DNA from 2 places in the Candidatus Desulfolinea nitratireducens genome. Region 1 is predicted to be linked to the other one. Evidence: predicted binding sites of a transcription regulator. Region 1 holds the regulator's gene; the other holds the start of a gene.
What was found. The regulator LexA, encoded in region 1, represses DNA repair genes until DNA is damaged. The targets are predictions, from matches to a motif close to ACNGAACANNTGTTCNGT.

Region 1 (6,023 bases):
GAATTTTCTGCTTGGTATCTAGTATTTTGGAATAGAGGTCTTTCATGGACGTTCAGAATCCAGAAGAAAACTTCGACGAGGTGGTCGACGAAAAAGAGAAAGCTGAAGAGTTGGAAAACTCATCAGCGGTTTCCCCTTTAAGCGACATTGTCGAACCGCCCACGGATGAGGGGCTTGCTTCTGAACAAGAGATATCCTCCGAATCTGAAGAAATCCCTCCTGACGAAGAGGATCCAACCGATTGGTTTGTGGTCCATTGTTACTCAGGTTATGAGAAGAAAGTTCGCCATAATCTTGAGCAGCGTATCGAATCAATGGGGATGCGAGACATGATTTTTGATGTCATCATCCCAACGCAGGAAGAAGTTGAAGTCAAAGATGGCAAACGACGCACTGTAGAACGCCATATCTTTCCCGGATACGTTCTGGTCAATTTGATCCTGACCGAAGAATCCTGGTTTGTTGTTCGCAACACCCCGGGAGTGACTGGTTTTGTTGGCATGGGTAATCTCCCCACGCCCTTGCGCCCGGAAGAAGTGGCCCAGATCATCAAGCGCATGGAATCCGATTCCCCGATGGTCAATGTTGCCTTCAAGGTTGGCGAGCGTGTCCGCATTGTTGACGGACCCTTCAACGATTTTCGTGGGGTTGTCGCAGATATCGACATGGAACGCACAAAGGTACGTGTTATGGTCAGCTTCTTTGGTCGTGAGACCCCCGTTGAGCTTGACTTTTTACAGGTAGAAAAAGCATAAATATCAACCCCCGGCAGGCATTTAGCTTGCTGGATAAAAAAGTGGGAGGACGTTATCAAATGTCCGTCAAAACCACAGAGGAGTAAAAATGGCAAAGAAATTCAAAGCAATTGTACGGTTACAGATTGAAGCAGGCAAAGCCAATCCGGCGCCTCCGATCGGCCCCGCCTTGGCTGGTCATGGTGTCAACATCATGGCATTTTGCAAAGAATATAATGCTCGCACATCCAGCCGCCCGGGAGAAATTCTCCCTGCTGAGATCACCGTTTTCACTGATGGGTCTTTCACCTTTATCTTAAAGACCCCTCCTGCAGCGGAGCTTTTGCGTAAAGCAGCCGGTGTTGAAAAAGGCTCTGGTGAGCCGAATCGCGAAAAAGTTGGAACTGTGAAACGCGCACAAGTACGCGAAATTGCAGAAACCAAGATGAAAGACCTGAACGCGATCAACATCGAAGGCGCGATGTTGCAAATTGAGGGCACTGCCCGCAGTATGGGCATTATTGTAGTAGACTAATAACTGGTGGGAGGGCAAAAGGCTTTTTAGCCAAAGCCCGCTTGTACCACGGAGGAGTATTATGGCAAAGCATGGAAAAAAATACCGGGCCGCAGCGGCCAAAGTAGATCGAGATAACTTCTACACTCCCAGCGATGCAATGAAACTGGCGGTAGAAACCTCGACCACAAGTTTTGATTCAACCGTTGAGGTTCATGTGCGTATGGGACTAGACCCCCGTAAAGCTGACCAGCAGGTGCGTGATGTAGTCAACCTGCCTCATGGCCTGGGGAAGACCGTTCGCGTATTGGTCTTCGCATCTGGCGAAGGCGCTACAATTGCCCGTGATGCTGGCGCAGATTTCGTTGCAGATGATGATGAAGCGATGAAGAAAATCCAGGATGGTTGGACCGATTTTGATGTCGCGATCTCAACCCCTGATATGATGGGGAAGGCTGGCCGCCTGGGACGTGTTCTAGGCCCGCGTGGTTTGATGCCAAATCCTAAAGCCGGAACAGTTGTCAACGCCGAAGATCTGCCGCGTGTTATTGAAGAATCAAAAGCCGGACGTGTGGAATATCGCCTTGATAAGACCGCAAATATCCATGTCCCGATTGGCAAAACCTCTTTTGGCGCAGAAAAATTACTTGATAATTTCACGTCTTTGATGAATGCGATCGTCAAGTCAAGACCTGCCGCTGCAAAAGGTAACTATATTCAGCGGGTAACCGTCGCCTCGACGATGGGACCCGGCGTGAAAGTTGATGCCTATCAGGCCCAATCCTTAGAAGCAACGGAGTAAGTTTTACTCTATCGCCTACGAAAAACCTATCACTTCGCCGAAGAAAGCAGGTGCTCCTTCAACAGAGCTTAATTCCCTGCCCAGACGAGGACTGAACGAAAGTTCTCCCCCATTCCGGGGGATCTCCCTTGAGAGAAGAAAGTCTTTGCCTGTGGATGTTGATAGGCAAAGACTTTTTATGAAAGGAGGTTACCTTTGGCACTAACAAAGCAACGCAAAGAAGAAGTATTGGCTCAATATAAAGAATGGATGAGTCAATGCCAGGCCCTGATCCTGATGGAATATAAAGGCGCGTCTGTAAAAGATATGGAAGAAGCTCGCTTTAAAATCCGTGAGGCTGGTGGTGAGTTTCATGTGGTTAAAAACCGATTGGCTAAATTGGCACTCAAAGCCAATGATTTTGATGTCCCGGATGGCTATCTTGATAATAGCACCGCGATCGGTTTCGCATTTGAAGATGTAGCATCAATAGCAAAAGCCTTGTCTGAAATGGCAAAAGAAGTTGAAGCGTTCAAATTCAAAGGCGGCTACTTGGGATCTGAGATACTCAGCCCTGAGCAAGTTTCTGCTCTTGCGAAACTGCCCCCCCTGGCCGTTTTACGAGCCCAATTACTGGGTGTCTTGCAGGCTCCGGCCAGCAAGCTTGTACGTACAGTTGCGGAACCTGCTCGTGGGTTGGCAGCAGTCCTCAAAGCATATTCTGATAATCCAGCCGCTGCTTAGCGGAAGAAACTATTTAAATCACTATTTTATAGAATAGTAAGGAGTTTTATATGGCTACAAATCTCGAAAAAATTGTTGACGAACTGAGCACGCTGAGCGTTCTCGAAGCCGCTGAGTTGGTTACATTATTGGAAGAAAAATGGGGCGTTTCTGCCGCTGCACCGGTCGCTGTTGCTGCCGCAGGCGCTGCTCCGGTTGTTGAAGCTGCTGAAGAAAAGACTGAATTTGATGTTGTCATCAAAGATGCTGGTCCCAAGAAAATTGATGTTATCAAAGCTATTCGTCAATTGACCAGCCTTGGTCTCAAAGAATCCAAAGAATTGGCCGAAGCCGCTGGTTCCAAGATTCTGACCCAGGTTGGCAAAGATGCTGCTGCCGACGCCAAAGAAAAACTGGAAGCCGCTGGCGCAACCGTCGAGCTGGCATAGTTTTTCAACCAAAGTTTAAACAAAAAGCGGCTCTATCAAGAGCCGCTTTTTCTATTTAGTTTATTGCCAAATTCACTAAATTACAGTTTTCTCAATTTGGCGGATAACCATGACAACTTTGCCTTTTATCTCCAGGGCTTCATCCTTGTCTACGTGAATAGCTTCCATTGTTGGGTTGGCAGGTTGAAGTCTATAGCCTTCTTTTTCTTTGTAGAAATACTTCAAAGTTGTCTCATCGCGTTCGGGGAGCCAAACAGCAACCATATCGCCATTATTTGGCTGTATGCCACCAGTTGATTTCATAACAACAATATCGCCATCATTGACCATCGCATCAATCATTGAATCGCCATCAACCTCCAGGGCAAAAAGCCCTTCGCTTTTATCGGGACTGGGAAGAAGCGAGCGCGCAATATCAATGGATGTCTCGGCGTCGAAATAGCTAAAGTCAGAAGCTGGAACCGGGATCGGTTCGCCCGCAACAATTCGACCTGCTACCGGTATCTTGAACATTTCTCCAAGAGGACTGCCTCCCGCCAATTGAACCCCGCGTGAAATCTTCCGTTGACGTTCGATCCTCCCCATCTTTTCCAATTGATCCAAATAATAATTAACCACTGAAGTTGACGAAATACCAGTATCCTCACCGATTTCGCGAATTGTGGGGGGGTAACCCGTACGTTCCTGGTAAGTCTTCAAAAATGCCAGAATTTTTTTGTGGCGCTCACCAAGTCCTTTAGATTTGCGTACCATAAAACACCTCCATAACGAATTTCGCTCATTTGTGCTATGAAATAATACTCGAACATGCGTTCTGCGTCAAGGTCTTATTTTAAATTCAAAAATGTTTTTGTAGATCATAGAGAGTTTTTACAGCCTATTCTGTGGAAAATTGTATTTCTTACGAATAAAACCGAAAACTTAATATAAACATAAGAAAATTGAAAAAATTAATAAATAACCTTGACATGCTAAATATAATGTGTATAATGCTGATGTAATTGAAATGGTTTCTTAGAAATAGGAATAAGTAAGGAGAAATGAAATGGTTCCTACATTAAATAATCATTACGAATACCGCCTTGCTCGACAGCGAGAACTTGAATCTGCTGCTCAGGAATATCGCCTTTCCACCATGGTTGGCAAGAAGAAAAAAATTAATTTAGTCCGAAGGTATATGGGCGCAATATTAATTTACCTTGGCCAGAAACTCGCCCAACAATCCGGCAAGATACGCAACTGGTATTTTCAACCAAACAATAAACGTCTCGTTGGAATAGGTATATGATTAAAAATCGTAACAACTCAGGTCTAAATCTGAGTTGAAGTTTACCATTGTCAAAAACGTGCAAACCGGTCAGAATTGGAGCATGGAAACCCTAAAGTTGCCCAGACAAGAAGAAATCCATGCTGCCTACCTCAAAGGCGAAGCCGCCATAGTTGCGTTGATTATCAATCAGGCAACAAGCTGGGTAGAAGTGATCCAAAAGCAACAAGAAACCATTGAGAAACTGCAAGAACGGGTGCAGGCACTGGAAGACCAATTAGCAAAGAACAGCCAAAACAGTGGGAAGCCACCCTCAAGCGATGGTCTGAAGAAACCACGAACTCGTAGCTTGCGAAAGCCAAGTGGCAAGAAAAGCGGTGGTCAATCTGGGCACAAAGGATATACATTGAAGATGAGAGAGAACCCGGATCGAGTGGAAGTGCATCGGGTTTGGCAGTGTCAATACTGTCAGCATGAACTAGAGAGCGTAGCAGTTCAAGGTCATGAGCGTCGACAAGTATTAGATCTGCCCATTGTACAAGTTGAGATCACAGAGCATCAGGCAGAAATCAAACCCTGCCCAGCATGTGGTCAGGAAAACAAAGCTGAGTTTCCAGCTATGGTGACGCAACCGATTCAGTATGGGCCAGGCATAAAAGCGCAAATGGTGTATTTCAATCAGTATCACTTTGTGTCGATTGAACGGGTAGCGGAGATCATGGTCGATCTATATGGGCAAGAAGTCAGCGAAGGAACGATTATCTCGTCGAGTTTGAAGTTGGCTCAACAGGTAAGCCTGGTCAATGAGAAAATCAAAGCACATTTGACAGCGCATGAATATGTAACCCATCATGATGAAACCGGTCTTCGAACTGCGGGAAAACTACAATGGTTACATTCCAGCAGTACTGAGCGATTAACCCATTATGCGATCCACCCGAAGCGGGGCTCCAAAGCGCTAGATGCTATTGGGATTATGCCTAATCGAAAAGGGACTGCGGTGCATGACGATTACAGTTCCTATTTCAAATACGAGAACGTCAAGCATGGTTTGTGCAATGCCCACCATCTGCGCAGTCTGGCTTTTATCGAAGAGCGATATGAAGAAGATTGGGCCCCAGAAATGGCGAAATTGCTCCTGGAGATCAAAAAAGAAGTTGACGTTGCGAAAGATCGTAAACAAACCAAGTTAGCTGAGCAAAAGAAAGCGGGTTTTGAGGAACACTACCTTCGAATAATTGAAAAAGGACTACAAGCCAATGCGCCACCACCAGAAAATGATCAACCAAAGGTTAAGAAACGAGGTCGCAAAAAACAGACTCCAACAAAGAACCTTTTGGATAGGCTAAAAAAACATCAAACGGGTGTGTTAGCTTTCATGCACGATTTTAAGGTGCCGTTCGATAACAATTTGGCTGAACGGGATATCCGCATGACGAAAGTCAAACAGAAAGTTTCTGGCTGCTTTCGGACGGATATGGGTGCCCAATCTTTCTGTAAAATCCGTGGGTATCTTTCAACGGCTCGTAAGAATGATCAGCCGATTCTGGAAGCA
Region 2 (6,023 bases), on a different contig from region 1:
TGGTTTTTTGCGTAACGCGTTGACGGCTCAAAAGGTAAGCCCGCCTGTTTTTGAAACGATGGAAATCATTGGGCGCGAAAAAGTATTGGAACGTATTCGCAAGGGAATTGAGATACTGGAGAATGTGTAAAAGCGTTGCCTTAATATGTGAAATTATACAAACCGGAGTAGCAACATTCTCCTGCCATGGTTCAAATGCAGAAGAGCTCCTAATTCAGGCAGACTAGGCACTCTATCGTGCCAAGGAGTTGGGGCGTTATAGGGTTGTGATAGATGAAAAAGGTAGATTCAATATGAAGGACCAGAAGAAATCCAAAGAACAGCTCATCTCTGAATTGGAAGAGATTCGTCAACGCGTTTCTGAATTGGAGCAATTTGAAGTTGAGAAAAAGCAGGTGGAAGAGGGAACCCAAAAGCAATTGCTGGCCCAACATGCTGCGATTGCCTTGGAGAATGCGCGCTTATATGAACAAAACCAGGTGGAAATTGCTGAGCGCAAGCAAGCCGAAGCGGAACTACAAGAAGTAAACACACAATTTAAACGCCAACTGGCTGAAATCCAACAACTGGAAACCAGCTTGCGCGAGCAGTCCATCCGCGATCCGCTCACACGGGTGTTCAACCGGCGCTATATGGATGTAACGCTCAAAAAGGAGCTTATCCGGGCGGCGCGAAGGGATGAGCCGCTCAGTATTGTCATCCTTGATCTGGACAATTTAAAAAAAATTAATGATACCTATGGTCACGTGGAGGGCGGGGATAAATCGTTGCAGATCTTAGCAAATACAATTAAAAAGATGTGCCGTAAGGATGATACTGTTTGCCGATACGCTGGCGATGAATTTCTGGTTATCCTTTACGACACATCCGCGCAAGTGGCGTATAAGCGTGCGCTGGAGTGGAAAGAGGCTGTTTCGGAGATAAAAATTGAAACTGATGAAGAAGAGTTCTCAATTACTTTTTCAGCAGGAGTGTCCACATTTCCCGACCATGCCTCTACTGGAGAAGAGCTCGTTATTCAAGCAGATCAGGCGTTATATAGTGCCAAAGAACAGGGCCGCGATCAAATTGTCATATATAGCAAAGATGTACAGAAGTATTGGCAGGAAAGGGGCGCCTGATAATAACCTGCAAAGCCCAAGTCACTCACAGATATTGAGTGGCTGTTATCTATGGTAAAATACTGAACACTTGTTCTTTTATCCCAGACCCTGAAATATAAAATATGGAATTCAAACTTCAAGCCCCCTTTGTCCCCACTGGCGATCAACCGGAAGCAATTGCACAACTCGTTAAAGGTGTGCAGGAAAGCAAGCAACATCAGGTTTTACTTGGCGCAACAGGCACCGGAAAAACTTTTGCTATCGCATCCATCATCCAGGAATTGCAGATGCCAGCGCTGATCATGGCGCATAATAAAACTCTCGCAGCACAGCTTTACGCGGAGTTCAAAGGGTTTTTTCCAGAGAATGCGGTCGAATATTTTGTCTCTTATTATGATTACTATCAGCCTGAGGCCTATGTTCCTCGCCGCGACCTTTACATTGAAAAAGAGACCGACATCAATGAGGAGATAGAACGTCTGCGTCTCGCTGCGACAACCTCTCTCATGTCTCGCAAGGATGTCATTATTGTCGCCTCGGTTTCCTGCATTTATGGATTGGGGAATCCAGAAGAATATACCCGTGGTGCAGTGACATTGCGCGTGGGAGAGTTGACTCGCCGGAACGCCCTCATCCGACGTCTGGTCGAGGGGCAATATCAGCGGAACGATCTCGAGCTTCGCCCGGGCATTTTTCGAGTGCGGGGTGACACCATCGAGATTATGCCCGCCTATGAGAGTAAGCGCGGCTACCGGATCGCCTTCTTTGGCGATGAAGTAGAGCGGATCATGGAATTCAATCCGCTTACAGGCGAGATTCTTTCAGAGCCCGAGCAAGTGGACATATTTCCGGCAAAACACTATTTAACGGATGAAGATAAACGGAAGCAATCGGTTAGGGATATTGGGACGGAACTCGAAGAGAGGATTGAATTTTTCAAGAATAACGAACAGATCCTTGAAGCACAGCGCATCGAACAGCGCACAAAGTACGATCTTGAGATGCTCCGCGAAGTCGGCTATTGTTCGGGAATTGAGAATTATTCCCGTCATTTTGATCAACGTCCCGCTGGTACACCACCGTGGACATTGATGGACTTCCTTCCCAATGATTATTTGCTGATTATTGATGAGAGTCATATGACTGTTCCTCAGGTACGTGGGATGTATAAGGGAGATCGATCCCGAAAATCCACCCTGATTGAGTACGGCTTTCGCCTCCCTTCAGCGCTGGATAATAGACCCTTTACATTTGAAGAATTTGAAGAGCATATGGGGTATACGATCTATACATCCGCTACACCTGGCCCCTATGAGATGCAGCATGCCGAGCAAATTGTCGAGCAGATTATCCGCCCGACTGGATTGATTGATCCACCTGTGGATGTACGTCCTGTTGAGGGGCAAATTGATGATTTGATCGGCGAGATTCGAAAGCGCACGGAAGTTGGGCAGCGCGCTCTCGTTACGACTCTGACCAAACGTATGTCTGAAGATCTCGCCGATTATCTGTTGGAATTGGGCATCAAAGTGCAGTATCTCCATTCAGAAATTGATACTCTCGAGCGTGTTGCAATCTTGCGCGACCTGCGCATGGGTGTCTTCGATGTTGTTGTTGGGATCAACCTTTTGCGCGAAGGCCTCGATTTACCAGAAGTCTCACTGGTTGCCATCCTTGATGCGGACAAGGAAGGATTCCTGCGCTCGGATACCGCCCTGATCCAAACGATTGGTCGTGCTGCCCGACACGTTGATGGGCGGGTGATCATGTACGCTGACAAAGTGACTAAATCGATGAAACGTGCCATCGACGAGACTGACCGTCGGCGTGCTAAACAGATTGCGCATAATGAAAAGCATGGAATTGAACCGATCAGCATTATGAAGGCAGTTCGCGATATTACAAGCGAATTATCTGCTACCGCGCGTGCGGTTGCAGAGCCCCAGGGAATGTATAACGTTGAGGGTGCGGCACGCATGCCCAAATCTGAGCTGAAGCGTCTTATCGCTCATGTTGATAAGGCGATGAAGGAGGCAGCCTCCAATTTGGAGTTTGAAAAGGCTGCCCTTTTGCGTGACCAACTTTTTGAATTACGGAAAACGCAGGCTGACGAATTAGATTTGCCACCCTGGGAACGAGTCAAGCTAATGGCGGGGGAAGAATAGAATTATAGTTGTTGAACAAAGACATTTAGGTCGTTTTCTCAGAAACTGGTAAAATTTAGAATTATTAAACGGGTATTTTATTAATGCCTGATGTTTTCGCGTTAACGAAGTCTTAATAATAAATGAAAAATCTCCTGGACGCCATTCGTGCGCTGCCTCTTTATTCAGATGTGCTCGCCGCCGCTCATTCCGGTATTCAATTTCCGGGTTTGGGATTGTCGCGCGCCGCCCGTCTGCCCATGCTGGCTGCCCTTTACGAAGATTTGGATGCCCCCATTCTCTTACTCACGGATCGTGCTGATCGTGCCCTTGAGTTTGCCGATGAGTTGGGTTTTTGGTTGGGCAAGCCCTCAAATTATCTTTTCCCTGAACCAAACCCATTATTCTATGAAGAGGCTGCCTGGGGATCGAACAGCCGCCGCGAACGGATCCAAACACTGACTGCACTGGCAGCTTACCATTTACCCCTTGCTCAAAAACCAGAATCTCCACCGGTGATCGTTTCTTCAGCACGAGCCTTAATGGCGCGCACCCTTCCACGGCGCGACTTCCTGAAGGCTTCCAAACGTCTCTCGATAGGGGACGAGATTCTGCTAAATTCCTTGCTTGAAAATTGGCTCCGGATAGGCTACGAGCCGGTCAATACTGTCCTCGAGACAGGGCAATTCTCTCATCGCGGTGGCTTGCTTGATATTTGGCCACCCGCGGAGAAATCTCCTTTGCGACTGGATTTCTTTGGCAATGAGATTGATACGATCAGAAGATTCGATCCTGCAAGCCAGCGCACGATAGAGAAATTGGGTCATTTGTTGATCACTCCTGCGCGAGAATATCTTTTACCACAGGCCTTGGATAGTGAAAAAGAATTCTCCGAATTTCACATTCCCCTGATTCATTCATTTCCCGCAAGCCTGCTGGATTATCTGCCCGCGCACTCCCTGATCCTGATCGATGATCTGAGCATGACCACCTCAACCGTCAATGAGATTGAGGAACAGGCGCTCGCATTTCGACAGGAAAGTATTCAGGAAGAAATCCTGGATGCTGATTTCCCCGTACCCTATTTGACCTGGTCTGAACTTGAGGATAGCCTGCACGGACGCCAAAAATTGGAACTGGGGTATTCCACCGCGAACGCTGAAATGCCCTCAGATTTTGGTGCGCTCCCGCGTTTTAATGGGCGGTTGAAACCCTTTATGGACTATGTTGCTGAGCGTATTGCCAGCAACGATGAGGTGGTAATCGCCTCACGACAGTCTGACCGTCTCTCTGAGTTATGGCGCGAGCGCCATGCTTTTGAAAACTCTGAATATCTCTCGCCGATATTTTTGCATACGTCTCTCAGTGGTGGGTGGAGTTTAGCCCCCCCTGCTCCTGCGGAGCTTCCCCCCCGTGAACCGGGGGGACAGAGGGGGGCCATATTCCTCCTCACCGATTCTGAAATTTTTGGTTGGGAGCGTCCCCGTCTTCGGCGAAGGGCGCGCAAGACCGCCGATGCACCCGAAGCTGCCTATGCAGACTTGAGTTCGGGTGATTGGGTGGTACATATCGATCATGGGATTGGTCGTTTTGCTGGCCTGAAGCAGCGGACACTCGACGGCTACGACCGGGAATTTTTATGTATTGAATATAAAGATGCGGACCAGCTCTTTGTCCCCGTACATCAGGCCGATCGGCTGACGCGGTATATCGGGCCGGATGGAGGCAATCCTGGTGTCAGTCGGCTGGGTGGCGAAGGGTGGAAGCAAGCCAAAGGTCGCGTTAAACAAGCGGTCGTTGAAGTCGCTGAAGATCTGCTTGACTTGTACGCCCGTCGCAAATTGGCGCAGGGATTTTCCTTCAGTGCTGATACTCCCTGGCAGCGGGATCTTGAAGCCAGTTTTCCCTATGTTGAGACGGAAGACCAACTCCGTGTGATCGAAGAGGTCAAGGAAGATATGGAATCGGCCCGCCCGATGGATCGATTGCTTTGTGGCGATGTCGGTTATGGCAAGACAGAGATCGCACTGCGGGCTGCCTTTAAGGCAGTTATGGAGGGACGGCAGGTGGCGATCATGGTGCCAACGACGGTTTTGGCCCAACAGCATTTTGAAACCTTTCAACAAAGGCTGGCGGCTTTTCCTGTTGAAGTGGAAATGCTCTCTCGTTTCCGCAAGCCTCGCGAACAGGCAAAAATATTATTTGGATTGGCAAAGGGTGGTGTCGATATTGTGATCGGTACTCATCGTTTGATGTCCGGGGATGTCTTCTTCAAGGATCTGGGCCTGGTGATTATCGACGAGGAACAGCGTTTTGGTGTGGCACATAAGGAGCATCTGAAAAAATTGCGCACCGAAGTGGATGTGCTGACGATGACCGCCACCCCGATCCCCCGGACGCTTTATATGGCTCTGACTGGCGTGCGCGATATATCCAATTTGAATACCGCGCCCGAAGAACGCTTGCCAGTAGTGACCCATGTTGGCCCCTATGCGCCCAAGTTGGTCAGGCAGGCGATCTTGCGTGAAATTGATCGTGGGGGACAAGTATTTTTCGTCCACAACAGAGTCCAGACAATTAATGCGATGAAAGTTCATTTGGAGAATATTGTTCCCGAGGCAAAGATTTCGGTAGGGCATGGGCAGATGGCCGAAGGGCAGCTTTCGAAGGTGATGTCGGAATTTGTGAGGGGCAAGGTAGACGTGCTTCTGGCGACCACAATTATTGAATCGGGTCTGGATATACCCAATGCCAATACCCTGATCGTTGATCGTGG

Region 2: uvrB (excinuclease ABC subunit UvrB) is a predicted target of LexA. The motif match lies at 1,183-1,200, and genes of this name have one in related genera.

The regions. Positions count from the first base shown of each region.
Region 1 covers NZ_CEYOSI010000107.1:659-6,681, forward strand. Annotated here, with positions in the region: gene secE (preprotein translocase subunit SecE) at 1-22, shown strand, start outside; gene nusG (transcription termination/antitermination protein NusG) at 45-755, shown strand; gene rplK (50S ribosomal protein L11) at 844-1,269, shown strand; gene rplA (50S ribosomal protein L1) at 1,331-2,050, shown strand; gene rplJ (50S ribosomal protein L10) at 2,246-2,773, shown strand; gene rplL (50S ribosomal protein L7/L12) at 2,824-3,201, shown strand; gene lexA (transcriptional repressor LexA) at 3,277-3,954, opposite strand; gene AC3DOM_RS10530 (hypothetical protein) at 4,247-4,489, shown strand; gene tnpC (IS66 family transposase) at 4,572-6,023, shown strand, end outside.
Region 2 covers NZ_CEYOSI010000052.1:9,949-15,971, forward strand. Annotated here, with positions in the region: gene gltX (glutamate--tRNA ligase) at 1-130, shown strand, start outside; gene AC3DOM_RS06565 (GGDEF domain-containing protein) at 294-1,121, shown strand; gene uvrB (excinuclease ABC subunit UvrB) at 1,226-3,268, shown strand; gene mfd (transcription-repair coupling factor) at 3,391-6,023, shown strand, end outside.